DNA from 2 places in the Megasphaera stantonii genome. Region 2 is predicted to be linked to the other one. Evidence: a T-box and tRNA genes for the amino acid it is inferred to sense, from the RefSeq annotation. Region 2 holds a T-box; the other holds one or more tRNA genes.
What was found. A T-box is a leader RNA that pairs with one kind of tRNA and senses whether it is charged. The one in region 2 lies ahead of thrS (threonine--tRNA ligase), so its partner is inferred to be a tRNA-Thr.
Positions count from the first base shown of each region.

Region 1: it has a tRNA-Thr gene. The T-box ahead of thrS (threonine--tRNA ligase) is inferred to sense a tRNA for this amino acid. The anticodon was not compared.

Region 1 covers NZ_CP029462.1:1,645,112-1,661,146, reverse strand. The annotation lists gene DKB62_RS07765 (hexokinase family protein) at 1-326, opposite strand, end outside; gene folP (dihydropteroate synthase) at 454-1,302, opposite strand; gene DKB62_RS07755 (HpcH/HpaI aldolase family protein) at 1,436-2,218, opposite strand; gene DKB62_RS07750 (cyclase family protein) at 2,480-3,214, shown strand; tRNA gene DKB62_RS07745 (tRNA-Thr) at 3,360-3,435, shown strand; gene DKB62_RS07740 (hypothetical protein) at 3,776-4,036, opposite strand; gene DKB62_RS07735 (recombinase family protein) at 4,320-4,934, shown strand; gene DKB62_RS07730 (DUF1819 family protein) at 5,035-5,634, shown strand; gene DKB62_RS07725 (DUF1788 domain-containing protein) at 5,640-6,269, shown strand; gene brxC (BREX system P-loop protein BrxC) at 6,283-9,900, shown strand; gene pglX (BREX-1 system adenine-specific DNA-methyltransferase PglX) at 9,921-13,700, shown strand; gene pglZ (BREX-1 system phosphatase PglZ type A) at 13,937-16,035, shown strand, end outside.
Region 2 covers NZ_CP029462.1:2,413,473-2,429,507, forward strand. The annotation lists gene DKB62_RS11425 (acyl-CoA dehydrogenase) at 45-1,187, shown strand; gene DKB62_RS11430 (electron transfer flavoprotein subunit beta/FixA family protein) at 1,276-2,079, shown strand; gene DKB62_RS11435 (electron transfer flavoprotein subunit alpha/FixB family protein) at 2,102-3,121, shown strand; T-box leader at 3,279-3,496, shown strand; gene thrS (threonine--tRNA ligase) at 3,530-5,437, shown strand; gene DKB62_RS11445 (S-layer homology domain-containing protein) at 5,674-7,008, shown strand; gene ylqF (ribosome biogenesis GTPase YlqF) at 7,120-7,989, shown strand; gene DKB62_RS11455 (ribonuclease HII) at 7,986-8,774, shown strand; gene DKB62_RS11460 (magnesium transporter CorA family protein) at 8,869-9,822, opposite strand; gene DKB62_RS11470 (DUF554 domain-containing protein) at 10,127-10,813, shown strand; gene smc (chromosome segregation protein SMC) at 10,855-14,400, shown strand; gene ftsY (signal recognition particle-docking protein FtsY) at 14,403-15,347, shown strand; gene DKB62_RS11485 (NanQ anomerase/TabA/YiaL family protein) at 15,360-15,842, shown strand; gene DKB62_RS11490 (TetR/AcrR family transcriptional regulator) at 15,988-16,035, shown strand, end outside.

The DNA of each region.
Region 1 (16,035 bases), 770 kb from region 2:
GTCGTCTGAGCCGTCATATAGTTGTATTCGCCGTCCTTTTTCAGCGGGCGGGAAACCTTTTTCTCCACGATAAAGCAATGGTGCCCCAGCAGGCGAATCCGAGAAACGCGCACATTTGTGCCGCCGAAGTCGAGGGCCAGGTAGGTCCCCTGCTCCCTGCCCGTCGGCAGGGCCAAATACGACTTAACAGCTTGAAGCGATGAAGGCTGTCCAGCCAGGACGCGCTCTATTTCAGCGGAAAACTGCTGGGAAAACTGCAGCAGCCGCTCGTTGCTCCAATAAAAGCACTGGGCTATATTCATCCAATCGGTCACTTCACGACTCATACGGTATTCCTCCTCGTTCATGCAAATCCGCGTTGTACACTCTTATTGTACCATATATATCCATAACCAGCCCCGTATTTTGCATGAATTCAGAAAAATTTCCGCATACCTATACCCTGCGGTCAGATTACCTCGAGTCATCTTCGCACAGCGCGTCGGCCATGCGGCACATGCGGGCAATCGGCTTGACGTCGTGGACCCGCATGATCGCGCAGCCCGCCAACACGCCGACGACGCAGGCCGCGCCCGTCCCTTCCATCCGCTCTTCTGCCGGCAAGTCGAGGACTTCGCCGATGAACCGCTTGCGGCTGGTGCCGAGGAGCATCGGATACGGCAGGGCCGTCAGTTCGCGCAAATGCTTCATGACGTATATGTTTTGGGCAAAGGTCTTGCCAAAGCCGATGCCCGGGTCGAAGATGAGCTTGCTCTGCGCAAGTCCCGCTTCGGCGGCCAGCTCGGCCGTACAGGCAAAAAAGGCCTTCATATCGCCGATTATATCTGTATACTCCGTGCCGTTTTGATTGTGCATCGCCACGACCGGCACGTCCTTTGCCGCAGCGACGGCTGCCATCTGTCCCGGCTCTGCCTCATACTGGAGCCCCCAGATATCGTTGATGATATGGGCGCCCATGTCCACGGCATAGGCCGCCGTTTCCGCTTTGTACGTATCGACGGAAATAGGCACGGGGCAAGCGGCGGCCAGCTTCGGCAAGATGCCGCGAAGCCGCTCGATTTCCTCCTCCGCCGTAATCGCCTGATGGCCCGGGCGTGTAGATTCTGCGCCGATATCAATGATGTCCGCCCCGTCGGCGACCATCTCCTCCATATGACGCAGGGCATCGTCTATGCGATTCCATTTGCCGCCGTCGGAAAACGAGTCGGGCGTATAGTTCAGTATGCCCATAATCAGCGTCTTTTCCCCTATCGTCAGCGTTTTTCCATCCTTCCATGCATAGCGGCGAATCTCTTTTTTCATTCGTATCTCCCTCCCATACTAAAAAAGGATAACGAAGGGCATGACATCCATGCCGCAGTCGTTATCCTTCATCGGTTCGTAACCTGCGTAAAACCATTTCTATTATATCAGGAGGCGCACTGCAAGGCAACCGCTATAAGGCCCCTTTGATCGCGGCGACGGCCCCGTTGATTGCCCGCTGGTACAAGATGCAGTCCATGGACAAGGCCACGCTGTCAAATCCCTCGGAAAAACGTTTCACCGCCGCGTCTTCCGTATCGGCGTAGATAATGCAGAACTTACCGGCACGCTGTACCGCTTCCAGCACCCGCGTCAAGGCGGCGGCAAATTCCGGCCGGTCAAACTGCGCCGGCGCGCCCATGGCGACGGACAAATCATAGGGCCCGACAAAGATCCCGTCGACGCCGTCTACGGCAGCAATCTCTTCAATAGCCGCCAAGCAGCCCATCGTCTCGCACTGCGGAATCAGCAGCTGCGACGCATTGCATCGGTCGAAATACTCCTGCACGCTCCCTTTTGCGTCGTCCGAGCAGCCGTACAGCGAATTGCGCGTCGGCGCGAATCCCCGGCTGCCGACGGGATAATATTTTCCGTATTCGACGATGCGCCGCACCTCGTCGACGCTCTGCACCTGCGGGATAATCAAGCCCTTCGCGCCGACGTCGAGCATGCGCAGAATGGAATTGCGCTGGCTGTCTTTCACCCGCACAAAGGGAGCCGCCGTGCCGGCGCCTTCGGCCGCCCGGATGATATCGGCAGCCTGAAGCACGTCATAGGGCCCGTGCTCGCCGTCAATCACAAAATAATCCAAATCCGTCAAGGCGATCATTTCCCCGACAGCCGGCCCGCCCATTTCAAAAAACGTCCCGACAGAAGGCTCACCGCTGCAGAATTTGTCTAAAAATCGATTTTTCATCTCTAATCCCTCCCCGATGCTGCGCTGATATCAGCGTTGGTATCTTTAATTCTTATAATATAAAATTCGAACCCATTGCGCAAGACACTCGGCGTCCTTTTATTATTTTCGAATAACTATGCTTATGCTTTTCACACGTTGCATTTATCTCGTCAATTCATATAAATTTCTCGTTTATCAGAAGGAATCCTTTCATCTGCATAGAATCCTGTATATATACTGAAACGCAGCACATCGCCTATTGCGAAGGGAGGGCTTCATATGATGAAATTATGGGAATTTGTCAACGAATTAAAATCTCCGGCTTATTGCTGGGTAGATTTAACGCATGAACTAAGTCCTGCGACGCCCCATTGGTACGGCTTCGGCGATTTAACCACCGAAGTCATTTACGATTTTAGTCCTGACTGCATTTTCCACTCCGACAAATACGTCATTCCTGCCGGCCAATTCGGCACCCACGTCGACGCCCCGGGTCACTTCGTCCAAGGAGCGCGCACGCTGGACCAAATGACGCTGAAGGAAATGGTATATCCCCTCGTCGTCGTCGATAAATCGGCAGCCTGCGCGGCAAATGCCGACTACGAACTGACCATTGCCGACCTTCAGGAATGGGAACAGGAGCACGGCCCCATTCCTGAAGGCGCCTTTGTCGCCTTCCGGTCCGACTGGTCCAAGCGGGCAGACATGAACAATTACGATGAAAACAACCAGCCCCATTATCCCGGCTGGAAGCTGGACGCGCTGCATTGGCTCGTCGAAGAACGCCGCATCGGCGCGATCGGACACGAAACAGCCGACACAGACGCCCCCGGAGCCAATGTCAACTTTGCCGGCGAAGTCTATATCTTAGAAACGGATCGGCTGCAAGTCGAACTCATGACCAACCTCGACGCCCTTCCGCCGACAGGAGCCGTCATCTTCGTCACCTTCCCCAAGGTAAAAAACGGCGTCGGCTTCCCAGCGCGGGTCTTTGCCGTCTACCCAAAAGAATAACTCCATCAGAAGAAGAAATGGTTTCGGCCATTTCTTTTTTTTGCCCTCTTGCCACACGCGCCGACAGCCCTTCACAAAAATTTAAATTATTTCTCCAAAAAGTATTGACAAAACATCCATCTCCGCATATAATAACAGAGTACTCGCCACTATAGCTCAGCTGGCAGAGCATCTCATTCGTAATGAGAGGGTCGTAGGTTCGAATCCTATTAGTGGCTCCAAATTTAAAGCGGTTTCTGGGAATCCAGGAACCGCTTCTTTATATTTATGGGGGCTTTTTATGGGGGGCTTATTTATCAGTTTTATGCATTGATATGCATTTTTATACCTTGCTATATCTCGAATAAATCAAATATGGAGATGAAGTAAACTGGTTGCTGAATATGCAGTTTTTTGTAACAGCCAGTACAAAAATCTGCTACCAACGGCTATATTCCCGCTTGCAAACGTTATCGCCTGCTAATCAATCATCTGCCATTATACAGCTACAAGAAAGATGCTTATGGGGAAATAGGTAATACAGCGAAACTATCGTTATTCCATTAATCAGGATCGTATGATTTACAGCAGATGATACGTTTTTAACAGTGCATCTCGATATTCCTCGTCTTTTACCACCTGCTCAATGTCATCTTTCCTATTCTCTTTGAGCAGTAGTTGAATCAACCTTCCCAACGTCTTCATTCCTCGTTGTATCCCTTGTTGTTCATGGCTCAAAATATCTGAGTTGTAATCCCGGACGCTTTTTTCGTACTCCCAGCCGGGCGGAATTAACTCATTGTTATTTTCGAATTTATCTTCGCATCGCATTGATTTCTTCATAGTGTCATCACACGTTGTTAATATCTCCCCGGCCGTCAGTACATCTTTTACTTTAATTATCCCACAAGAAGCAGAAAAAAAGAATAAGTCAGACTAAAAAAATGATTTCTTAGTCAATTGAATCTTGATATGTTATCAACAAAAGGAAACTTAGAGTGTACCTTAATTTTACATTCATTTCATTGTAAAACAGCTCTCATTATAGTAAAATTAGAATCAAATATATATTTACAATATGTAAATTAAATTATCGTATTTCATTTTTACTAAATGGAGTAAAATCATGGATAAAAGGACATACTATTATGCAAGGGTATCTTCCAAGTCGCAGAACCTTGCACGGCAAATAGAGGCATTCAAAAAAGATGGTGCCAACGACCATGACATCATCACGGAACAGCAGTCAGGTAAGAACATGGACCGGCCTGAATATCAGGCTATGAAGACGCATATGCTCCGCCCCGGTGACACACTGGTAGTTATGTCATTGGACCGGTTAGGACGCAATAAAGAGGCGATTAAGGAGGAATTACGCTATTACAAGGAGCATCATATCCGGGTCCGTATCCTGGACTTGCCGACAACCAATATTAACGTTCCGCAAAATCAGGAGTGGGTCATCGATGTGGTAAACAATATCCTGATTGAAGTGCTGTCGGCGATGGCCGAACAAGAACGCCTCACCATCCGGAAACGGCAGGCGGAAGGCATTGCCATTGCAAAGAAGGCCGGTAAATACAAAGGGAAGCCCCCTTTAAAAATCGATGAAGATAAGCTCCGCAAGCTGTTTGATGATTACAAGGTCCGCAAGATCACCAAAGTAAAAATGGCCAAGGAACTTGGCATCAGCCGTCCTACGCTTAACCGTGTATTGGACAGGTATGGATTGAAAATATAGCTTTATATACCTTAATTGTAGCGACATATCATTCATGCTATACTTATTTTAGTATGAATTTTCCCAATCGGTCATATACCAGAGATATAGAGGTGAAGTCATGAATCGTAAACCGTATAGTGCCGGGGCTGTTAAATTTGCTTTCTGGTTTCCTGAGTTCCGTAAAGAAATCGCTATGATTTCTAAGGGGCTGAGTTTGGATGAAATCAAGACGGCTTGTCTTGAACAGAATGTTTTTAATGCTTCAACGCCGGCCCGGGCCACGATGATATATCAGACAGTGACAGCACGGATTCAGGAACTGGATGCCAGTATTTATCCGTTATTCCAGCAGTCGGATCTAGCAACACAGAAATTGATCAACCTGACGGCTATCATGATGCATGAAAGCCTCTTTTTTGATTTTATGTATGAAGTATTCAAAGAAAAAATTCTTATTGGGACCAATGAGCTGAGTGATAAGGATATACGTATCTTTTTCCGCGACAAACAGCTACAGGACAGCAAAGCCGCAACCTGGACGGATCAGACGTTGCAACGCCTGGGGCGAACCTATAAAAGCTATATTTTGGGAGCTGGCCTTTCTGACCGGGGCCAGAAGACGCGGAAATTATTCAAACCCATCCTGGATCCGGCTTTTGAAACTTGGCTGGTCCAGCAGCACCTGGAACCGATTATCAAAGCATTGACGGGAGTTTGATCAGCATGGCAGCACAGACAGTATCGCGTGAATATTATAAAAATCGCCGCAGCCTTTCCGAACGGTTTGCCGAGATGGACGAAAAAATCAAGGTGCCTTCCTTCCGACAGTCTACCGGCAAAGCCAATGAGGTCAACTACTGGGTATTCGACTATCCGCCGGAACAAGAACTGGAAGTCCGCAGTCATATTGAATGGCTGAAGAAACATAATCGCAAAGGTTTTGATGATTACGAATTAATTATATATGATTTATACGATATCATCATCGACCGATTGACGGAAAAAGGCTTTATTGAAAAGACCAAGAAGTTGGAAAGCCGAGGCGGTATCCAGCGTGTCGTAACGGCTATACAGCGGATGCTGCGGATTACCGACAAAGATAACTACCTGGTCCACTATATGGAAGAACATACGCCGGAAAACGCCGTTGTCCTGATTACGGGAATTGGCAAATGCTACCCTATTTTGGAAGCGCCGGAAGTGTTCAATAAAGTGCTTTACAATTTGCCGCAAAAATTTGCCGCCACGCCGGTCATCCTGTTTTATCCGGGAACCTATACGGAACAAGAGCTGGTGGTTTTTAATGAATTTGTGGAAGATAGCTATTACCGGGCATTCCGCATAGCCCGCTAAAGAGGGATGAATCATGGAAATTAAAGATATGTTTGCCAAACCCATCGACCGTGACCTGCAAGGTGTCATCAAGGTCGGCGACATTGAAAATGAAAATATCCGGCAGGAGCTGGAAGAATACGTCGTGACGAAGGAACTGCAAAAACACTTTGCCGATTTTTTTGCTGCCTACAAGAAAGGAATCAACGGGACGACGCCGAAGATGGGCGTCTGGATTTCCGGCTTCTTTGGCAGTGGTAAATCGCACCTGTTAAAAATCTTTTCTTATCTGCTGGATAATACCAAAGTCGGTGGTAAAAGAGCCATTGACTACTTTATCGATGATCATAAAATCGAAGATCCGATGGTGCTGGCCGATATGAAACTGGCCGCCGAAACGCCGACAGATGTCGTCCTCTTTAATATCGACTCCAAGAGCGACTCCAATGGTAAAAAGGACAAGGACGCCATCGTCAATGTATTCCTCAAAGTCTTCAACGAAATGCAGGGATTCTGTGGCACGATTCCCTATGTAGCCGACTTGGAACGCAATCTGACGGAAAAAGGCCGCTACGACGAATTCAAACAGAAATTTGCCGCTGCCAGTGGCGAAGCGTGGGAAGATGCGCGACATGAATTCGACTTCGTTCAGGACGATATTGTCGATGTCCTGGTTGATATGGGGGTCATGTCGGAAGAATCGGCACGGAACTGGTGTGAGAAAGCCATCCAGCCCTATCGCATCTCCATCGAAGAATTTGCCGGCCGCGTCAAAAAGTATATCGACGAAAAAGGCCATAACCATCATGTCGTGTTCCTCGTCGATGAAGTCGGCCAGTATATCGGTGACGACCGCAATCTCATGCTCAACTTGCAGACCGTGACCGAAGATCTGGGCAGCGCCTGCAATGGCAAAGTCTGGGTCATCGTCACTTCCCAGCAGGACATCGATTCTATTGTCAAAGTCAAAGGCAATGATCTCTCCAAAATCCAGGGCCGCTTTGATACCCGCCTGTCCCTGTCTTCCGCTAATGTCGATGCGGTCATCAAAAAACGTATCCTCGAAAAAAATGATACTGCCGCCCAGACATTGCGTCTCCTGTACGGCCAGGAAGAAACGACCATCAAGAACAAGATTGTATTCACCGACTCGGTAGAACGCAAATTGTACACAGAAAAAGACGATTTTGCCGCTGTTTATCCGTTCATCCCGTATCAGTTCAATCTGCTCGGTTCCGTCCTGACCGCCATCCGCACCCACGGCGCTTCCGGCAAGCATCTGTCCGAAGGGGAACGTTCCATGCTGGCCATGTTCAAAGAATCGGCGGTAGCCTATATGCATGAACAGCAGGGCACGATTATCCCTTTCTATGCCTTCTACACGCCGATGGAAAATTTCCTTGACCACAGCCATCGCAGCGTCATCATTAAAGCTTACGAAAATGACTATATCAACCCGGATCACAAGACCGGCGATGTCTTTGCCATTAACGTACTGAAAACACTGTTCCTCATCAAATACGTACAGGATATGACGCCGAATATCGACAATATTACGACCCTCATGATGGATAATCTTGAGGAAGACCGGATTACCCTGAAGGGAAACGTCGAAGAGGCTCTGAAAGTCCTGATCCGCCAGATGTTGGTACAGAAAAATGGTGAATCCTATGTATTCTTGACCAACGAAGAACAGGAAATTAACCGGGAAATCGAAAGCGAAGATGTCGACAATGCCAATGTCATCCACAAAATCTCGGAAATGGTCTTTGAGGATATCTTCACGGACAAAAAATACCGTTATCCTAAATTTAACGGACGCTATACATTCAGCTTCAATCAGACCGTCGATGAATACCCCTATAAAGTAACAAAAGGCAACGATATCGGTATCCATATCCTGACGCCGGCTTCGGACATTACCGATGACGCTATGCTGGCTTCTTTATCTATCGCACAGCCAGATGTCCTGATAGCCCTGCCCAATGACCGGGCCTTTATGGATGAAATCCAGACGTACTTGAAAATCGAAAAATTCCTGCGTCGCAATACGACGGCCTCGATGGTGCAGTACGAAAGCATCAAGGAAGGAAAACGGCTGGAAATGCGGGAACGCTATGACAATGCCCGCTTATTCCTGATGGAAAATCTGAAGAACGCCACCATCTACATTAACGGTAGCCCAGCGGATATCAAGGCCAAAGATGTCAATGTCCGCATTCAGGACGCATTGCATCACCTTGTCGATAAAGTATACAATAAATTATATTACATTGATACACCTTTTGATGAAAGCAGCATACGCAAATTGTTTGACCAAAACGGACAGACTGCGCTCAATCTAGGACAGACGCGCCAGGCCAACCAACTGGCTCTGGATGACGTACGGGCCTATATCCAGATGAATTCTCAGGCGCACCTGAAAACCTCCCTCAAATCTGTCAAAGACCGTTTCATGAAAGCTCCTTATGGATTTGTCGAAGACGATGTAGAATACCTCGTAGCCCAGCTGTTCCGTCAGGGGGATATTGCTTTTACTGTCAATGGGGCTCCGGTCAGCCTGATGAATAAAACGAAAGATGAAATCATCAGCTATATCACGAAAAAACAATTCGTAGAAAAATTGATGATGGAACAGAAAATTCGCATCTCCAGCAAGGATAAAAATACGTGTAAAGACATCATGCGGGCACTGCTGCAAATCACTCCGGCAACAGACGATGAAGACGAACTGATGCAGCATACCCGCAATGGATTCCAGAAATTGCTGTCCCAATTAGAAAAAGTACAGGTATATTATGAAAATAATGATGCCTATCCGGGAAAAGACGTAATCAGACAGGGAATCCAGCTATTGCAGGACATCCTGGCAACACGGTCTACGAAAGAATTTTATAAAGGAATCGTTGATGCAAAAGACGATTTGCTCGATTTTGCCGAAGATTATGAACCGATCCAGGGATTTTTCCAGGGTGAACAAAAGCAGATTTTCGATAACGCCCTGAACTCGATGAAGATTTATGATGACAGCAAAAACTATATCGTCAACCGTGAATTGGAAGACACGGTAAAAGAAATCAAGCAGATTCTATACAAAAAAGAACCGTATCAGGATATTCCCCGTCTGCCGGAACTGCTGAATACATTTGGGACGCTTTATAGTGCGGTCTTGGATGAACAGGAAAAACCAGTCCGCGATTCTATCTATAGTTCTCGTCAACGCGTCATGGATGTACTGCGGGAAAAATCCTATCAGGAAGAAAAGAAAGATTCCTATACCTACCAGTTCGATGATCTGCTGCGAAGAGTGGAACGGTGCAATAACGTATCGACATTGCGCAGCTTTGCTTACCAGGCCGATGCATTGAAAATCCGCCTGCTTGATGAAATGACCGAAAAGGATAATAAACTGGTACAGGAACAGGCCGAAAGGGACAGAAAGAATGCTCCGGGTCAGTCCGGAACGAAAGAAAACACACCTAAAGTTACGCCGCTTATCAGAAAGACAAAGAACGTGACCATCAAAGCCATGACCGGGACGGCTTCGTGGCGTCTGGAATCGCCCCAGGATGTCGATGCCTATGTCGAAGCCTTGCGGAAGAAATTGCTGAGCGAACTGGATAAAGACACTATCGTTAACGTTGAATTTTAATCAGGAAGGACAGAGATATCATGGATAAAACGGCCATAAAAAAATTTGCCATCTGGGCGAGAAACAAACTTATTGCCGACAGCATATATAGAGCACGGCTCCTGGGCATCACCGATAAAGGGATACAGGCCCCGTTGCCTCAGTCGACGAAGGATGCCCAATTCTTCGATATCGGCTTAAAAGAACCTTCAGCGATTACTGGGGATGCTATCACTCAGCGGAAAAATCTCGTGGCCGTCATTCAGGAAAAAGCGAAAGAAAGTACCTATCCGGAAGCTTTTTCTCATATCATGGAAGAAACTGCCTATACCTGGTTCAATCGTCTCATTGCCATCCGGTTCATGGAAGTCAATAACTACTTGTCTGCCCGTGTCTTGTCTTCGAAGATCCCGGAAAAAATCGAACCGGATCTGGTAACGTCGCCGTTCGATTCGGACTTGACGTTTAGTGAAGATGAATCACGGCAAATCGTAGATTGGAAAATGAATAATCAGACTGACGACCTGTTCCGTATGCTGTTTCTCAAGGAATGTAATGCCCTAAATGAACCCTTGCCTATGTTATTTGAAAAAATCGCCGACTATACGGAACTTCTGCTTACCCTCTCCATTTCTGACCGGGACGGCGTCGTCTTGCATCTCGTCCATGATATCCCCGAAGACGATTTCCGGGACCAGGTGCAGATTATCGGCTGGCTCTATCAGTATTACAATACAGAACCGAAGGACAAAGTCTTTGCCCGTAAGAGCAGTGAAAAAATAAAGAAAGAAGATATCCCGGCTGCTACCCAGCTGTTTACGCCGGACTGGATCGTCCGCTACATGGTAGAAAATTCCCTGGGACGGTTGTGGATAGAAGGCCATCCCGATGAAGTTCTCAAAGGGAAATGGAAATATTATCTTGACGAAGCCGAACAAGAAGAATCCGTCCAGGAACAGCTGAATCAAATATATGCCGAACACAGTAAGCTCAATCCGGAAGACCTGACCTGCCTCGATCCTTGCTGTGGCAGTGGCCATATCCTGGTCTATATGTTTGATGTGCTCATGCAAATCTATCGGAGCCGGGGCTATCGTGACCGTGATGCCGCTATCAGTATTGTCGAACATAATCTTTATGGCCTCGATATTGATGAACGGGCTGCCCAGCTGGCTTATTTTGCCGTCATGATGAAAGCCCGCCAGTATGACCGACGTTTCCTGAGCCGGGGCATCCAGCCCCATGTCTATGCCATCGAAGAAAGCAATGGCTTATCTACGTGGAAAGCTTTTTCCGGCAGTGATTTTGGCCAATTGACACTAGACCAAACTTATATCGCACAGGCTGATGAATTGATTGACCTATTCCATGATGCCAAAGAATATGGCTCCATCCTCAAGGTAGAACCGACAGATTATGATAATCTCCAGGACTATCTGGAAGAAATCCGGCAGAAGGGTTCGGAAAACATCCTCTTTGCCGCCTGGGCTGATGAAATGGCTGACAAAATGCCCAAACTCATCAGTCAGGCCAAGCTGTTATCCAGAAAATATGATGTCGTCGTGACCAATCCCCCCTATATGGGCAGTGGCGGTATGGATGCTAAGTTGTCGAAGTATGTCAAGGATAATTATCCTGATAGCAAGAGCGACCTCTTTGCCGTCTTCATTGAACAATGTGGGGCTATGATTAAGCCAAATGGTTATCAGGCCATGATTACCCAGCACGCCTGGATGTTCCTTTCCAGCTATGAAAAGCTGCGGGAAAAAGTGCTACAGAAGACCATTGTCAATATGGCCCATTTAGGGCCACGTGCTTTTGATGAAATCGGTGGGGAAGTTGTACAGACTACCAGTTTTATTCTTTTCAATGGAAATATTGTAGATTATGAGGGAACTTATTGTCAGCTTATTGAGGGTAAGAGCGAGAATAGCAAAGCAAAAATGTTCCTTTCTAGAAATAATTGCTATATTGCTAAAATGAAACGCTTTGTCAAAATTCCTGGCACTATCATAGCTTATTGGCTTAGCAATCAACAATTAAAGATATTGAATAATGGATTTTTTTTATCTTCATTTGGTACAGCACGCCAAGGATTAGGTACATCAGATAATAATAGATTTTTACGTTTTTGGAGTGAAGTTGTATTTGATAATATAGGTTTTTCTAGAACATCTTGTCAATACACGTTTGATAAATATGTAAAGTGGTATCCATATATTAAAGGAGGGAGTTTTAAACGTTGGTATCCTAATAAAGAATATATTGTCAACTACCAAAATGATGGAGCTGAAATTAAAAAAACTGTAATGTCAAAATATCCTTATCTAAAGTCGCCAGAATTCGTAGTTAAAAATACTGATACATATTTTCATGAAGGCATAACTTGGAGTGATGTATCAACTAATCTTTTCAGTGCGAGGTATGTTAGTAGTGGATATATTTATGCTGATGCTGGACCAATGTATTTTCCGAATAATCAGTTATGGTATTTCTTGGGCTATATGAATTCTAAGGTTTTTCAGATATTTGCTAATTTAATTTGCCAAGGGTTGCATTATAGCACAGGACAGATTCCTAAAATTCCTATACTTAAATATAATTTTGAGTCTACAAAGACTACTAATTTAGTTCAACAAAATATAGAGATATCTCAAACAGATTGGGATTCCTTTGAAACGTCATGGGATTTCCAGACTCATCCGCTATTGGCTCCATCTGCTTTGGATATGGCCGGCTTGATTACAGCAAAACAGCCGACGCTGGCCGAACGGTATGAACAGTTCAAGGCCATTTGCGAGGACCGTTTCGACATTCTCCAAGACAACGAAGAAGAACTGAACCGCATTTTCATCGACATCTATGGTCTACAGAGTGAATTGAACCCAGAAGTTGCTGATTATGATATTACGGTTCATCGAATCTTTGATTCTAAGAAAGACATTCCGCAAAGTATGTATAAAAAGGAAACAGATGAAAAAGGGAAAACTAAAAGTAAAGTGAGCCCGTATGTCCTGACGAAGGAAGACGTCATGAAGTCCCTCTTGTCCTATGCCGTAGGCTGTCTCTTCGGCCGCTATTCTCTGGACACGCCGGGTCTGGCCTATGCTGGCGGTGAATGGGATGCCGGTAAATACCAGACCTTTATTCCTGACAACGACAACATCGTGCCCATTACCGACGAAGAGTATTTTGACGACGACCTGTCGTCCTTCATCTGCGCCTGGCTGAAAAAGGCCTTTGGCCGGGAAAACTTTGAAGCCAACTTGGCATTTCTCACCGATGCTCTGGGGACCAGGGGCACCACTTCCAGAGAAAAGCTCCGCAACTATTTCCTCAAGAATTTCTATAAGGATCACTGCAAGACCTATCAGAAACGGCCGATTTACTGGCTCTTTGACAGTGGTAAAGAAAATGGCTTTAAAGCTCTCGTCTATCTCCATCGCTACGATGAAAACACCATAGGGCGCGTTCGTGCCGATTATCTCCACCGCATGGAACGGATTTACAGCAATGAAGTCAACCGCATGCAGGATGTTATCGATCACAGCCATTCGGCCCATGAAGTATCGGTAGCGGAAAAGCGGCTGGAGAAGATGAAAAAACAGATCAAGGAATGTCAGGACTACGATGCCAAGCTGGGCCACCTGGCCCTGGACCAGATTCACCTCGACCTGGACGATGGCGTGAAAATCAACTACCGCAAAGCCCAGACCGGCCGGGACGGCCAATTCTACGAAGTATTAGCCGACTCCAAAGCCATCATGTCCAAAGACTCCCTCTGGCACGAATACCTCACGGAATGGCCCCATGAACAATAGCGCTATCTTTTGATTATCTTTCGAAGTTCGAAAATTATACGCGAGAGAACGCAAAAAAAGCGGATAACTAAGCGGTTCAAAAGGTATTGGCTATCTTTTGATTATCTTTTGAATATCTTTCGAAATTCGAAAATTATACGCAAGAAACTGCGAAAAAAGCTGATAACCAAGCGGCTTAAAAGCATGGCACTATCTTTTGATTATCTTTTAATTATCTTTTGAGGAACGAGGGAATTATGGCAGAATTAAATCTCAAGCAAATAGAAGACAGACTTAATGAAGAGTTTCGTACAAGTGGAGACGAAAACCGGAAACTGGTCTTTTGGTATGATGATCGGGCTGAATTTGCCGAAGATGTAGATTCATTGCAACTGGATAATGCAAAAATCCTGCATCTTATGCCGGATAATCAGTTTGCTACCAAACTCTTCCTCGAACGCGAAGACCGAACCACGAATTACCTTATTTATGCCCCATTCTCCAAGCCCGACGTCCATGAGAATCATTTGGAAGATATCCTGCTTTATTCGCGGCGATTTTACGCAGACCGGGCTTCTTTGCTCGCTGTCGACCTCGGCATCGGTGAAGAATGGAAGCCGGTCCTGGAGGCGCATATTCGCTTTTTTGCCAACAAGGAGCGGACGAAGAAGTTTTATGATCTAGGTATCAGCCAGTACGATGGAACGACGATTCGCCTGGGTATGATATGTGCCCTGGCAGGCGCCCGGACGTGTTCACTCGAAGAAGCACTGCGCATCGTCCTTGATGAAGAAAGCCAGGAAAACCATCGAATTTTTAACGAATTAGCCCGGTATGATTTGATGGATTCTTTTTGGGATTTGTGCGCCCGCCATTTTGGCCTGGCCTGGGAAAATCCGAGCATAGCCAAGCTGGTACTGGCTCTGTTTGTGACCTGTGCCGCTCATGAAATCATGGAAACCGTACCCAATAGTTGGGAACCTTTCAAAATGCGCAAGACCGGCAATGCCATTGCTTTCCTGGACAGCATGATGAACAGCGTCGTTTATCAGGCTGTTTTTGATAGGTTATCGCTCTTTGCCAGCCAACAGCTCCATGTCGCAGATTCACTGAAAACGTACCCTCTGGAAAGCTTAATTGCCTGCGGCTGCTTTGCTGATGTCGATACGCTGCTGATCCAGTGGATCGCCGGTCGGCTGGAAGCTGAAGACGTGGATGCGCATTTGGGTGATTATCGTATTCCGGCACTCTGCGAATTTCGCAAAAAGACACATTTCGGCCAACAGCGGGAACATATATATGACATGTTTATCTGTGCCATCAGATTGGAAATGTTGACAAGACAGTCATATCCTGATGGTTTCCAGAATATTATCAAAGACTATAAAAATCATTTGTACCAGATTGATACAGATTATCGCCATTTTTATTATCACTTAGATAAACTTGCTGATGCCAGTGCCTATGAACCGTTGCGTATATTGATTGAAAATATATACACTAATGAATACTTGGGCAAATTATTGCCGGAATGGAATGCGGGAATCATGGAAGATAAGGTTTTGTCGGTGATTCCCCTGCAACGTGATTTCTATGACCATTATGTAGCTAACAGCAAAGACCGGGTCGTAGTCATTATTTCCGATGCGATGCGTTATGAGACAGGGCGGGAACTCTTTGACCGCCTGGCCGATAATCCCCGCAGCGAAGTGAAAATTGAGGCTATGCTCAGCACCTTACCATCATATACACGGCTAGGCATGTCGGCTCTCCTGCCCCATCAGAAGCTGGAATTGTCCCCGGAAGGGAAAGAACTCGTCGACGGGGCATACTGTATCGACATCCAGAGCCGGGAAAAAGCATTACAGGCCCGGCAGCCGCTGGCCCGCTGTGTATCCTTTGATGATCTGAAACACATGAAAACACGGGATATGCGGGATATTTTCACGGGCCAGCAAGTCATTTACGTATATCATGACCAGATAGATGTCCGCGGCGAACATGCCGAGGATGAAGTGTTCCAGGCCTGTGAAGAAGCCGTGAAAGAAATCCTGGATTTCATCGAGAAAGTCCATAACGGGGCTAATACACATCATTTCATCGTGACGGCAGACCATGGGTTCATTTATAAGCGCAATAAGGTGCAGGAATCGGATAAAATCGGCAACGTTCATCATCATGATATTGTGAAACGGCGTTACATCATCTCGCAGGAAGGAATTCAAGAAGATGGTGTACAGAACCTGAATCTCGGCTATCTGCTGGGGAACGAGGACAGCCGCATGGTTTCTTTCCCCATTGGGACAAGCGTCTTCAAAACGCGGGGCAGCGGCGGTCAGAATTATGTACACGGTGG
Region 2 (16,035 bases):
ACGTTTCACTATTCACACTATTATTTAAGGAGAGTGGAAGTATCATGAATTTTAACTTGACAGACGTACAACAGGAATTTGTAAAATTGGCTAAAGACTTTGGCGAAAAGAAATTGGCCCCGACGATTACGGAACGCGACCATCAGGGTATTTTCGACCGTGCTCTCGTTGACGAAATGCTCAGCCTCGGCTTGGCTGGCGCTTATTTCGAAGAAAAATACGGCGGCGCTGAATGCGACGTATTGAGCTATATCCTGGCCGTTGAAGAATTGGCTAAATATGACGCTGGTATGTCCATCACATTGTCCGCTCACGTATCCCTCTGCATCAACCCGATTTGGCAGTTTGGTACGGAAGAACAGAAAGAAAAATACCTGCCCGGCTTGATCGAAGGCACGAAACTCGGCGCTTTCGGCTTGACAGAACCGAACGCTGGTACTGACGCTTCCGGCCAGCAGACCGTTGCTACGAAAGACGAAAACGGCGACTACATCCTGAATGGCTCCAAAGTATTCATCACGAATGCCGGCGAAGCTGACGTTTACATCGTATTCGCTATGACCGATAAATCCCAGGGCACGAAGGGCATCAGCGCCTTCATCATCGAAAAAGGCTGGGAAGGCTTCACATTCGGCAAGAAAGAAGACAAATTGGGCATCCATACTTCCCAGACGATGGAATTAGTATTCCAGAACGTAAAAGTTCCGAAAGAAAACCTCCTCGGCGGCGAAGGCAAAGGCTTCAAAGTTGCTATGATGACCTTGGACGGCGGCCGTATCGGCGTTGCTGCTCAGGCTCTCGGCATTGCAGAAGCTGCTTTGAACGATGCAGTTGAATACTCCAAACAGCGTGTTCAGTTCGGCAAACCGCTTTGCAAATTCCAGTCCGTTTCCTTCAAACTGGCTGACATGAAGATGAAGATTGAAGCTGCTCGTAACCTCGTTTACAAAGCTGCTTTCTTGAAACACGAAGGCCAGCCGTTCACGGTTGACGCTGCTATCGCTAAGAGATTCGCTTCCGACGTAGCTATGGAAGTTTCCGTTGAAGCTGTTCAGATCTTCGGCGGCTATGGCTACAGCGAAGAATATCCGGTTGCTCGTCATATGCGTGACGCTAAGATCACTCAGATCTATGAAGGCACCAACGAAGTTCAGTTGATGGTAACATCCGGCGCTTTGTTGCGGTAAGCAATTTTTAAGGTTTATGATACGGGCTTGGTCTGAAAAGACCAAGCCTGTTGAATAAAAAGATACTTTTTTTAGGAGGCAAACGTAAATGGAAATATTGGTATGTGTCAAACAAGTTCCGGACACAGCAGAAGTTAAGATTGACCCCGTAAAACATACCGTCATTCGTGCTGGTGTTCCTAACATTTTCAACCCCTTTGACCAGAACGCTTTGGAAGCAGCTTTGCAGTTGAAGGACAATCAGGGTGCAAAGGTTACTGTCCTTTCCATGGGTCCCCCGCAGGCAAAAGACGTATTGCGCGAAGCTCTGGCAATGGGCGCTGACGACGCTTATCTCCTGACAGACCGCAAAGTTGGCGGCTCTGATACATTGGCTACAGGTTATTGCCTGGCTCAGGCTGTTAAAAAAGTTGCTGAACTCAAAGGCATCGAACAGTTCGATATCATCCTTTGCGGCAAACAGGCTATCGACGGCGACACGGCTCAGGTTGGCCCGCAGATCGCTTGCGAACTCGGCATTCCTCAGATTACATATGCTGCCGAAATCAAAGTTGAAGGCACGACTGTAACGGTTAAACAGCAGAACGAAGAAGGCTACATCGTAACGGAAGCTCAGTTCCCCGTTTTGATTACAGCCGTTAAAGAATTGAACGAACCGCGCTTCCCGACCATCCGTGGTACGATGAAAGCAAAACGTCGTGAAATTCCTGAATTGTCTGCTGCTGACATCAACGCTGACGAATCTCAGATTGGTTTGAGCGGTTCTCCGACAAAAGTTCGTAAGATTTTCACACCGCCTCAGAGAACACAGGGTCTCGTTATTAACGAAGAAGACGCCCAGGTAGCAGTAGATCAGTTGATGGCTAAATTGACTGAAAACAAAATCATCTAATTTCTAAGGAGGAACAGTGAAAATGGATTTAGCAGAATACAAAGGCGTATATGTAATCGCTGAACAATTCGAAGGCAAATTACGTAACGTATCTTTCGAACTGTTGGGCCAGGGCCGTAAATTGGCTGACGGCATCGGTGACGAAGTAGGTGCGGTACTGATTGGTTATAACGTAAAACCGTTGGCACAGGAACTCATCGCTCATGGCGCTCACAAAGTATATGTATATGACGATGAAAAATTGGCTAACTACAACACAACGGCTTACTCTAAAGTTCTGTGCGACTTCTTCCATGAAGTTAAACCGAACGTATTCCTCGTAGGCGCTACGAACATCGGCCGCGATCTCGGCCCCCGCGTCGCTAACTCCCTGAAAACGGGCTTGACGGCTGACTGCACGGGTCTTTCCGTTGACGAAGACGGCAAGACGATCGTTTGGACTCGTCCGGCTTTGGGCGGCAACATCATGGCTGAAATCATTTGCCCGGATAACCGTCCGCAGATGGGTACTGTTCGTCCGAACGTATTCAAAAAACCGGAAGCTGATCCGAGCGCTACAGGCGAAGTTATCGAAATGGAAGCAAAACTTTCCGACGCTGACTTCATGACGAAATTCGTTGAACTCATTAAAATGGGCGGCGAAGGCGTTAAGATCGAAGAAGCTGACGTTATCGTTGCCGGCGGCCGCGGCATGAACGGCGCTGAACCGTTTGTTGGCGGCGGTATCCTGAAAGAATTGGCAGACGTATTGGGCGGCGCTGTCGGCGCATCCCGTGCAGCTGTTGACGCTGGCTGGATCGACGCTCTCCATCAGGTTGGCCAGACAGGTAAGACTGTTGGCCCGAAACTCTACATCGCTTGCGCTATTTCCGGTGCTATTCAGCACTTGGCAGGCATGACGGGTTCTGACTGCATCATCGCTATCAACAAAGACGAAGATGCTCCGATCTTCAAAGTTTGCGACTACGGTATCGTTGGCGACGCTTTCGAAGTAGTTCCCAAACTCACAGCAGCTATTAAAGCAGCCAAAGGTATGGCATAATACCTAGATTTCCATAAGCCTAAAAAAGGACTGTCTTCGGGCAGTCCTTTTTACGTAGCTGCAGTTCTTTAAGTTCTTAATTTGAAGTAAAAAAAGACTAAAGTTTCTTGACAAGGTACATCGCACGTCGTATAATTTACGCATACATAGAAATATGTAACAAGCCTTGAAAAGGACATGATATTTTCAGCGGCTTTATCAGAGAGGGGCATAGTTGGTGTGAGTGTCCTTAAAGCGTGAAAGTGTTACCCCCTTGGAGCTAATCGCCGGAAGTTGCAGTACGGCGGTTCGGTCGCCACGTTATAGCGTTTGAGTACATCGGTATTTTACTGATGAACTAGGGTGGAACCACGTGAGCATGCTCTCGTCCCTTGAGGACGGGAGCTTTTTTATTAAGGAGGATGTATTATGGCAGAATTAGTGTTAAAAGACGGCAGCAAAAAAGTATTTGCCGACGGCATTTCGTTGTATGATGCCGCAAAAGAGCTGAGCAACAGCTTGGCTAAGAAAGTATTGGTAGCGAAAGTCAATGGAGACGTAACGGATTTGCGGGAAACCATCGTCGACGGTTCTACCGTTGAATTCCTGACTTTTGACGCCCAGGAAGGGAAGGACACGCTCCGCCATACGGCATCCCATATCATGGCGCAGGCCGTTCAGCGTTTGTTCAAGGATGTTAAACTCGCTATCGGCCCGTCCATCGAAAACGGTTTTTACTACGATTTCGATACGGAACACCGGTTTACGCAGGAAGATTTCGCCTCCATCGAAGCAGAAATGGAAAAAATCGTCAAAGAAAATCTCGCTTTGACGAAAGAAGTCGTATCCCGCGACGAAGCGCTGAAAATGTTTAAAGACGCCGGTCAGGACTACAAGGTAGAATTGATTGAAGACCTGCCGGAGGGCGAACAGATTTCCTTATACCGCCAGGGAGATTTCGTCGATTTGTGCGCAGGACCGCACTGCGAAACGACGGGCCGGGTCAAAGCTTTTAAGCTGCTGACGGTGGCCGGTGCGTACTGGCGCGGCGATGAACATAATAAGATGCTTCAGCGTATTTACGGCACGGCTTTCGAAAAGAAAGACGACTTGGATGCATATCTGCACATGCTGGCTGAAGCGGAAAAGCGTGACCATCGTAAATTGGGCAAGCAGCTCGACTTGTTCAGCTTCCACGAAGAAGGCCCGGGCTTCCCGTTCTTCCACGCAAAAGGCATGGTTCTCCGCAAGACGCTGCTCAAATTCTGGTATGAACTGCACGATGAAGCGGAATACGACGAAATCAGCACGCCGACGATCCTGAGCCGCCACCTGTGGGAACAGTCCGGTCACTGGGATCATTACCGTGACAATATGTACTTCACGACTATCGACGACGAACCGTACGCGATTAAGCCGATGAACTGCCCCGGCGGTATCCTCGTATATAAGAGCGACGTCCATAGTTATCGTGATTTCCCCATGCGGATGGCTGAATTAGGCCTGGTTCACCGCCATGAGCTCCACGGCGCCCTCCACGGCTTGTTCCGCGTTCGCTGCTTCACCCAGGACGACGCCCACATCTTCATGCTGCCGAGCCAGATGGAAGAAGAAATTTCCGGCGTTATCGACTTGTTTGACAAGGCTTACAACGTATTCGGCTTGGAATACCGCGTCGAATTGTCCACTCGTCCGGAAGACTCCATGGGCTCCGACGAAATTTGGGAATTAGCGACGAGCACCCTGCGCAAGGTATTGGAAGACAGAAACATTCCGTACCAGGTCAACGAAGGCGACGGCGCTTTCTACGGTCCAAAGCTCGACTTCCACGTCAAGGATTCCATCGGCCGTACTTGGCAGTGCGGTACGATTCAGCTCGATATGCTCATGCCGGAACGCTTCGACATGACCTATGTCGGCGAAGACGGCCAGAAGCATCGCCCGGTCATGGTACACCGTACCTGCTTCGGCAGCATCGAACGCTTCCTGGGCATCCTCATCGAAAACTATGCTGGAGCCTTCCCCGTATGGCTCGCTCCGGTACAGATCAAATTCCTGCCCATTTCCGATAAGCATTTGGCCTATGCTTTGGAACTGCGCAAGAAATTCAAGAAGCTGGGCATCCGCGTAGAAGTAGACGAAAGCAACGAAAAGATCGGCTACAAGATTCGCAAGGCCCAGATGGAAAAGGTTCCGTACATGGCTATCATCGGCGACAAGGAAATCGAAACGAATACCTTGTCCCTCCGTGACAGAGCAAAAGGCGATCTCGGCGCAAAACCGGTCGACGAAGTCGTCGCTCATATTCAGGAACTGACGGCTACGCGCAAAGGATAATAGCATAGGATATACGTTAGGGCATGCCCGTGCAGGGCATGTCCTTTTCCTATTACAAAACGGTTCGTCTGGCCATACTTTTTCTCATTTCATAGTTGACAAGAGCGGATATATCAGGCAAAATAAGTAGCGTTGTGTCTTCATAAGGCGTACAAGCCGCGTGGCATGCGACGGCTGGAAATGCTGCGTACGGAGTGGAGATAGAACGCACTATACGTTTGAAATGAGGGTTATACATGATGAAGAAACTAATCGCTATGGCGGCGGCCAGTATCCTGACAATGGGCATGACGAGTGCCGGTGCTGCCAATCCCTTTGCCGACGTGCCTGCCGACAGCTGGGCTTACCGCTCTGTGGCGGAGCTGGCTGAGGCCGGCGTGATTCAGGGCGTAGACGGAAATTATTTTCAGGGAAACCGTTCCATTACGCGGTATGAAGCGGCTGAAATGGTCGCTAAGGCCATGGCTCATATGGACAGGGCGTCGGTAGAACAGCGGGCCGTGATTCACAAGCTGGCCGACGAGTACGCCGAAGAGCTGAACCGCCTCGGCCTTCGCGTCGCGGCTTTAGAGAACAAGGTCGGCAATGTGAAGTTCAGCGGCGACGCCCGCTTCCGCTATCGCTATCAGAATTCTGCAGGCAGCCGCGTCGGCAAGGAAAATGACGATTCCTGGGATTACCGCATCCGCCTTCGCGGACAGGCACAGCTCGACGAACGGCTGAAAGCCACCGTAAGCATCAGCTCGGACTGGCAGAGCTTCAGTGAAAACGGCGCGGTCAGCGGCGGCACGAACGACGCCTTTGCCGACGCCCTCAAAGTCGACTACGAGGCGGATTCCTTTTATCTGAGCCTTGGCCGGACGGATATATACAAGATCGGCGGCCCGCGCAGCTATGGTTACACGTACAGCGATATCTTCGACCGCATAGAAGGGCAGTACCATGGGGATACATTTGCTCTTACGGCGGGCTACGGCAAATTCAAAAAGGGGAATGTCATGGCCGGCAGCGTCCAAGGCGATGATTCCATCAACGGCGTAAAGACCGGCTACGGCGAAATCGAAGCTTTTTTTGGCAGCGATTCGGCTGCCGGCGTATATTATAATGATTTCAATACGACTGGGAACGGAGAAGCCAACAGGGATTTTAACGCCGACTCCTTGTGGGGCGCCTATGCCAGCGTCAACATCGGCTCGAAATGGAATGTATTGGCTCAGTATGAACGCACGAACTTAAACCATGATACGAAATATACGCACGACGACGGCTCTGCCGACTTGTTCATCGGCCGCCTGATGTACGGGAAATCAAGCATGGCAATCCCGAAATCGTGGGATATCTGGACGGAATACATCGATGCAGAAGACGGTACCTGGCTCGGCGGCTTTACGACGTCGTGGCGCTTCGCCTCGCAGATGGACAATCTGACGTCATGGGGCGTCGGCGTCGACTATGTATTTGCCAAGAACGCCATGTTCAGCGTCATGCAGTCCTTCGCTACGGAAGCCAAGGCCGGCGGCATGGCTGATCCGGAAGAACAGACGCGGGCAGAATTGATTTTCGCGTTTTAAGCGGAAGGGACCGGCGCGGCGGACAAGGCGTGCGAAGACCGGCTGCTAGTTGACGGCAGGGACAGAATCTCCTACAATAGAAACGAAACACAGACAAAAGAGAGGTACGTTATGATTATCAACTGGTATCCCGGCCACATGGCGAAAGCCAGGCGGCTGATAGAAGCAAATCTGAAGGTCATCGACGTTGTCATCGAGCTCGTCGACGCCCGCATCCCCATGAGCAGCACCAACCCCATGATAGCCAGCCTCATCGGCCAGAAGCCGTCGGTCGTCGTCATGAACAAGGCCGATCTGGCCGACCCGGACATGGTCAAGGAATGGGTGCAGTATTATAAGGAGCAAGGACGCATCGTGCTGCCCTTAAACAGCAAAGACGGCAAAGGCGTCAAGCAGCTTGTCGCCCTGGTACGTAAGCTGGCTGAACCGAAGCTGGCCCATTGGCGGGCCCGGGGACTGAAGAACCGTTCCGTGCGGACGATGATCCTCGGCATTCCCAACGTAGGCAAGTCGACGCTCATCAACAAGCTGGCCCGGCGCAGCGCCGCCAAGACAGCCGACAAGCCGGGCGAAACGAAGGGCAAGCAGTGGGTTCACATCGGCGATCAGCTCGACCTTCTCGACACGCCGGGCGTATTGTGGCCTAAGCTGGAAAATCAGGTCAGCGCCTATCGGCTGGCCGCGACAGGGGCCATTTCCGACACGGTATTCGACATGGAAACGGTCATTACCCAGCTCATCGAAGAATTGAGCCAGTTCTACGCCGACGAATTGCTGGCGAGATTTAAGCTGGACGCGCTGGGAGCTGCGCCCTTGGAAACGATCGAAGCCATCGGCCGCAAGCGTGGCTGCATCGTATCAGGCGGCGTCGTCGACATGGAGAAGACTTATAAGCTCATTTTGAAGGAATACCGCGAAGGCAAAATCGGCTTGATTTCCCTGGACCGCTGCGGCGAAGCGTGTGGGGGCGGAGAATCATGATCGACATCGGGCAGCTAAAGACGGCTGATATTAAAGCCCTGCTGGAGCAGAATCCCGACGACGTCATGGCCCTGCTGCAGACTATGAAGGAAGACCGCCGCCTTTCCGTACAAAAATTAGCGGATACCTATATCCGCCGCAAGATGAAGGAAGAAGCCGAACGGGAACGAGTCATGCACATGTATTCCCTGGAAACGGCCTATTATAACGACGGCATATACCACGTCGCCGGCATCGACGAAGCCGGGCGGGGCCCCGTGGCCGGGCCGGTCATGGTAGCCGCCGTCATCCTGCCGCCTTACTGGGAATGTCCCGGATTAAACGACAGCAAAAAGCTGTCGGCGGCGAAACGGGACGCTTTGTATGATAAAATCATGGCTGAAGCCGTGGCCGTGTCGTGCGTTGCCAAGTCGGAGCTGGAAATCGATGCCCTCGACATTTACCACGCGACGATGCAGGGCATGTATGAAGCGGCGGCGGGCCTTGCTGTGCCGGCGGAAGCCGTCCTCATCGACGCCATGCCCTTGAAGGATCTGACGGTACCTCATCAGTCCGTCGTCCACGGCGACAGCCAGAGCGCGTCTATTGCGGCGGCTTCGATTATCGCCAAGGTGACGAGGGACCGGGTCATGATGGAATACGACGAGGCTTATCCTCAGTACGGATTTGCCGTCCATAAAGGCTATTTGACGCAGCGCCACGTCGACGCCATACGGCAGTACGGCCCCTGTCCCATCCATCGGCGCAGCTTTGAGCCGATCAAGAGCATGACGGCCGGACAATAATATACTTAAATATATGCAGACAAAAAAGCTGGTCATCGCCGGCTGCCTGTTTCGGCAGCGGCGAGGCCAGCTTTTGCAGTGTATAGGCGGTCTGTCAGAATAAATCCTTTCGCCACAGCATGAAGACGGCGCAGAGGGCGCAGAAAAAGGCGATGGCGATGACGTATACGAAACCCATGACGTTGTTGGCGAAGGGCAGGGGGACGTTGATGCCCCAAAAACTGAAGATAATCGTCGGCACGGCCAGGATAATCGTGATGGAGGCCAGGAATTTCATGACGATGTTCAGGTTGTTGGAAATGATAGAGGCGAACGTATCGGACATGCTCATGAGGATGTTGGAATACATTTCAACCATTTCGATAGCCTGCTTGTTTTCGATGATGACGTCTTCCAGCAGGTCCTCATCTTCTTCGTACATTTTCAGCAGGTGATGGAGAGACGTGTTGCGGCGCAGGCGCATGAGACGCTCCATGACGATGCCGTTGCCCCGCAGGGCCGACGTAAAGTAGGTCAGGGACTTCTGTAATTCCAATAAGAGGAAGAATTCCTTGTTGCGCATGGAATGGCGCAGGATATCTTCGATATCGTCGGTGCGGTGGTTAATCTGCATCAGGTATTTTAGGAACAACGTGGCCGAGCGATAGAGTATCTGGAACAAGAAACGCGTTTTTTTGAAGGTATAAAACAGAGGATATTTATTTTCCGTGAACGCGCGCATGACTTCCGTTTCCTGGATGCACAGGGTGATGATGAAATCGGGCGTGATAAAGATGCCCAGCGGCAAGGTGTCGTAGCTGTCCGTTTCCAGAATAATCGGGATGTTGATGACGACGAAGATGTAGTTGTCTTCTAATTCTACGTGAGAACGTTCTTCCGTATCCAGAGCGGTCTTCAGCACGTCCGTCGGGATTTCCGTTACCATCGATACGAGCTGTAAGTCTTCCGAATCGGGATTTACGACGTCGATCCATGAGCCTTTTTCCGCAGACACCAGGGAAATATTATTTTCCAGGTGGCCGTTATTGTGTTTGTATACTTGAATCATGGCGCTTCTCCGTTTCCTCTTAGTTTAGCGGACTTTCGAATCCAAATTCTAATATAATCATAAATATCTATCAAGTCAAGGGAAAGGGGCAGATTTTAAACGAAATGAACTGTAAATTTAGGGTAAACGGGGAAATGGAAGAGGCTGGCCGTCCGCCGCGGCGAAGGCAGAGAATAGACTACACGAACAAGAGAGAATTTGTTATAATGAGTAAGTATATCTTTTTGCAAGACGCGCCGCGAGGCGAAGGAATTCGAAAGATACGTACAGAGAAGCTGCGGAAGCAGCAAAAGGGGGATATATTGTGATTGCTGTAATTATCAACGGGGCAGCGACCGCTTTGGGCGCCGTGCTGGGCGTCATATTGAAGAAGGGCGTGCCGGAGCACGTATCGAAGGCCGTCTTTTCGGCCATCGGTCTGTGCCTGGCCGTCATGGCGATTCAGGGCGCCATTCAAACGGAAAACATACTGCTCATGGTGTTGTCCATCGCCATCGGCGTGGCCGTTGGGACGGTGTTGGCTATCGAAGACCGGATGCAGTCCTTCGGCCTTTGGCTGCGGAACCGCATGAAAGCCGGCGGCGATTCGAACTTTGTCGAGGCCTTCGTCACCTTGTCGGTCATGCAGGTCGTCGGCGCGATGGCTATTTTAGGGCCTATTCAGGCAGCTCTTTTAGGAGATACGACGCTCTTATATTTGAAATCTACCATTGACGGCATATCGGCCTTTATTTTCGGAGCGTTGTACGGAGTGGGCGCCGTGCCGGTAGGCATCGTCATCATCGTATACGAGCTGGCCGTGTATGCCGCGGCGTCCCTGCTGTCGCCCCTCATGACGCCCGATGTCATCCGCGAGCTCAGCGCCGTAGGCAACGTCATGATCCTGGCTATCGCCTTGAACATGATGGGCTTGACGAAGCTCAAGGTGGCCGATTATACGCTGGGTATGGTTGTTCCTATCATATATTATAACCTTATTGTATTGTTTTAAGAAAACTGCCGCGAGGAAAGAGGAACGGTCCATTGCGATTAGTGAAAATGGAGCTGCGGGGATTTAAATCCTTCGCAGACAAAACGACACTGGTATTTGACAAAGGCATAACGGCGATTGTCGGGCCGAACGGAAGCGGCAAGAGCAATATTTCCGACGCCGTCCGCTGGGTCATGGGCGAGCAAAACGTGCGCCAGCTCCGCGGGCAGAAGGCGGAAGATGTCATTTTTGCCGGTACGGAAAGGCGGCGGCCCCAGGGGGCGGCGGAGGTGTCGCTGTATTTTGACAACAGCGACGGCACGCTGGACGTAGACTTTGCAGAAGTCGTCGTGACGCGGCGCCTGTTCCGCTCCGGCGACAGCGAGTATTACATCAACAAGCGGCCCTGCCGGATGAAGGACATTCACATGCTCTTTGCCGATACGGGCATCGGGCAGGATTCCATGGCCGTCATCGGGCAGAACCGCGTCGACCGTATCCTGAACAGCAAGCCCGAAGACCGGCGCATTATCTTTGAAGAGGCGGCCGGCATCAGCCGCTATAAGGGCCGCAAGCAGGAAGGCCTGCGGAAAATCGCCGAGACGGAGCGAAACGTCGAGCGTATCCGCGACATGATGGCTATGCTGGAGGAACGCCTGGGGCCCATGAAGGAACAGGCCGAAACATTACAAACCTTTCGCCAGTTAGATGCAGAGCGCATATCCTATGAAGGGACTCTGACCCTGCAGGAGCTGCGCAACTGCGAACGCTTGCTGGAAAAGGCGGAAAACAACCGCCTGGCCGTGCTGACAGAACGGCAGGACGTCGTGAAGGCGTTGGCCGAAGCCGAAGAGAAGCGCAGTACCCTGATGGCCGCTATGGAGCGGGAAGGGGAGACGATGCGGCGACTCGACAGCGAAGCCCGACAGGTCCATACTGAACTGGACGGCATGAAAAGCCGCCGCGAAGCTTTCGTCCAGCGCAAGGAAGTGCTGAAGGAAAGAGGAGCGGAGCTGGATCGGGAAGAACGGGACTGGCAGAAAAAGAAGGAAGACGCTGCCAAGCGCGGCCTGGAATTGCAGGAATTGTCGGCTCAGAAGACGGCGGAGCTGGCTGCGGCCAGGAAAGGCCTGGCCCTGACGCAGGCCCTGTTCGGCAAGGCGGAAGAGCAGGCCCGTCAGGCTGCGGCTGAGCTGGAAAAGGTAACTGCGTCTAATTCGGACCGCCAGCAGAAGCTGTTTGTCCTGCGGCGCGATGCAGAAGAACTGCGGCGGCGCCTGCAGGAAAATGGAGAACGCTGCGATGAGCTGCAGCGGGCCGTAGGGGCGCAGCAGGCGGCGCGGAAAGAAGCCGAGCGGCGCTGCGGCGACGCGGCGGCGCAGGAAGAAGCCCTGCGGCAAGAAGCGTCAGCGGCTGAAGGGGCTGCAGCGTCCAGCCGCAGCCAATGGGAAGAAGCTGCGCAGGCGCTGCAGCGCATAGAAGATACGTACCGCCGCCAGCGAGGTCAGGAAGACGCGCTGGCTCAGCGCATCCGCGTGCTGGAAAGTATGGAGCAGGAGCACGAAGGGGCAGGCCGTCCGGCTAAGGCCGTTTTGGACGCCAAGACAGGCTGGAGACGCCAGGTGTGCGGCCTCGTCGGAGAACTGTGCCGCATACCGCCGGCCTACGCCGCGGCGCTGGACGTTGCTCTAGGCGCGGCGTCCCGATACATCGTGACGGAAGACGAACAGACAGCAAAGGCCGCTATTGCCTATTTAAAAGACCGTCATGCCGGCCGGACGACGTTTCTGCCCCTTGATACGGTGAAGGAACGCCGGCGGACTCGCGACGAAGAAACGGCATCCCAAGAACCGGGTATCGTCGGCTTTGCCAGCGATATTTTGACCTATGACGCGGCCTATGCAGGTATTTTTGCGTCGCTCCTGGGAAAGACCCTCGTCGCCGATTCGGTGGATGCAGGTTCCCGGACGGCGCGGAAATATGGATACCGTCTGCGCATCGTCTGCCTGGACGGCACGCAGTTCAACGCCGGCGGTTCTTTGACCGGCGGCAGCCTGAAGGGCAAGGAGGGCTCCCTGATCAGCCGGAGGGCCTTGCTGGAAGAATTAAAGGAACAGGCCGTCCAGCTTCGGGCGGCAAAGGAACAGACGGCTGCCCAGGGACGCGAGATGCGCTGCAAAGCAGAAGAGCTGAAACGAAACCTTGATAAACAGGATGAGCAAAGCCGTACGCTGCAGGTAGAGCTGCAGAAGCGGCAGTGGCAAGCAGCGTCGGCCCGGCAGGAGGCAGAGAAGGCTCAGGAAGAGCTGCAGCGCCTCGACGGGCAGGCTGAGCAGCTGCAGCAGGTACGGGCCGATATGCAGGCCGAGCTGGTGCGGCAGGAAGAGGTGTTGGCCGTCCTGGAACAGACGCCGGCAGAAAATACGCAGGAATTGGAAGCGGCGCGGACGGCGGCCTTGCAGGAAGCGGAGGAATGCCGCCAAGCCCTGACGGAGCGGCAGATTGCCGTGGCGACGCTGGAAGAACAGGTACGCCAGGCGGGAGAGCAGATGCGCCGGCACGGCGAAGAAACGGCGCAGCACGGCCGCGACGGCGAAGGGCTGTCCGACCGGCGGCGCGAATGGCGGGCCCGCTTGACGGAAACGGAAACGCTGCTGCAGGAATTGACGGAAAAGATTGCATTGAAAGAACGGGAAACGCAGCAGAAGGATGCGGAAAAAGAAGAATTTTACCGTGACAGGGAAGAAAACTTCCGGCAAAGCCAGACGCTGGAGCAATCCCTGGCGGAGCTGCGGGAACGGGAACGGCTGTGCAGCGAGCGCCTCAGCGCCGCCAACGTGCAGCTGGAAAAATACAGCGGCGACATACGCCGCGGCGAAGAACTGCTGGCCCTGCAGGGGCTGACGCGGCAGGAAGCGATGGAACGGCGGCGCGACGGCTCGCTGAAAGAGCTCCACGACCGCGTGGCCGACTTGAAGCGGCGCATTGCCGATCTGGGGCAGATCAACGGCAACGCCGAGGAAGAATACCGGGCGGCCCTGGCGCAGCAGGAATTTTACCAGAAGCAATGCGCCGATTTGCAGGAATCGAGGGCCAAGCTGGAGGACATCGTCGCCGAAATCGACGACGCCATGACGGCCCAGTTCCGCCAGGCCCTCGGTGAGATCGGCGGCCATTTTCAGCAGATTTTCAGCCGCCTCTTCGGCGGCGGCCAGGCTAAGGCCGTGCTGACGGACGAGCAGGACGTGCTGAACGCCGGCATCGAGATCATGATTCAGCCGCCGGGAAAGAAAAAGCAGCAGCTGTCCTTGTTGTCTGGCGGCGAACGGGCTCTGACGGTCATCGCCCTGCTCCTGGCCTTCCTGGCCTATCATCCGGCGCCGTTCTGCCTCGTCGACGAAGTGGACGCGGCCCTGGACGAGGCCAACGTCGAGCGCATGGCCTGCTATTTGAAAAATTACAGCGGCGCGACGCAGTTCATCGTCATTACGCACCGCCGCAAGACGATGGAAGCTGCCAATACGCTGCAGGGCGTGACGATGGAAGAACGGGGTGTATCCCGGCTATTAACTGTTAAAGTAGACGAACTCTTAGAGAAAGGAACGTAATCATGGGCTTTTTTTCAAAATTGCGCAAAGGTCTGGAAAAGACGAAGAAATCATTTATTCAGAATATTGAAACGGTCGTCCGCGGCTACGCCAAGATCGACGACGAAATGTACGAGGATTTGGAAGCGGTCATGCTGACCAGCGATATCGGTGTCGAAACGACGGATTACCTGCTGGGTAAAATCAGAGAAGGCGTCAAATCGAAAGAGATTCGCGACGGAAACGACGTCGTTCCTTATTTGGAAAAATGCGTTGTCGAGCTGTTGGAGGAAAACGCCGAGCCCATGCCGGACCGGACGGGGACGACGGAGGTCATCTTCATCGTCGGCGTCAACGGCGTCGGAAAGACGACGACTATCGGCAAGCTGGCCAAGTATTACACCCAGCAGGGGAAAAAGGTCATGCTGGCCGCCGGCGATACGTTCCGCGCCGCTGCATCGGAGCAGCTGACGATTTGGGCCGAACGGAACGACGTGCCTATCGTAAAGCATCAGGAAGGGGCCGACGCGGCGGCCGTCGTGTTCGACGCTACGGCTTCGGCTAAGGCCAGGGGCATCGACGTACTCCTCGTCGATACGGCCGGACGGCTTCACACGAAATCAAACCTCATGGAAGAGCTGCGGAAGATGGCCCGCGTGGCCGGCCGCAACATCGACGGCGCGCCTCATGAAACGCTGCTGGTCCTCGACGCGACGACGGGACAGAACGCCGTCAGCCAGGCCAAGCTGTTCGGCGATGTCGTGCCCCTGACGGGCGTCGTGCTGACCAAGCTCGACGGCACGGCCAAGGGCGGCATTATCTTGTCTATCAAGCGGGAATTGGGCGTGCCCGTCCGCTGGGTCGGCGTCGGCGAAGGTGCTGACGACCTGCGGCCCTTCGACGCGGCTCAATTTGCCGATGCGCTGTTCGATAAAAACGTAACGCAGCGGGAACAGGAAGAAGACTAGGAGGGACGAGCTATGTACGTAGGTAATTTAAAGCAGTGGGAAAAAGAGATTCCGTACGTGCCGGCAGGAGTAGCCAAGTGGATAGAAAAGCTGGCGTCGTACGATTTGGCTTCGCTCGAACCGGGACGCCATGAATTAGGCGACGGCAACTACATGAACGTCGACGTCGGCGAAACCCATCCGGCGGCGGAACGGACGATGGAAGCCCATCGCGAGTACATCGACATCCAGACGGTCATTGAAGGAGACGAAATCATCGGTTATCAGCCCATTCGCAACGCCGGCGCCGTCGTGGAAGACCGCTCGGCGTCCGATGCCTGGTTTTATAATCCCCGCATTGGCGAAGATACGGTAATTCGCATGGTCCCGGGAACCTTCGCCGTCTTTACGCCTGCCGACGGCCATCGCTGCCTCTGCGCTCCCGACGGAGAGGGGAAACCGATTAAAAAGGCCATCATGAAAATACGCATTGCGTCTTTGGGAAAGACATACTAACGGATGGCCGTCGGAAACTTAAAAAGAAATAAAAGTTTTCATCACCCAGATAATTTCTATTGACTAATAAGATAGAGTATATTAAACTATAAATTGGTACTGAGTTTTCATTTTTAGTTTACTATATTACATAGGATGTGTTGAAATGGCGGCAGATATTCGAGAAAAGATCATTGCCGAAGCTTTGCATGAA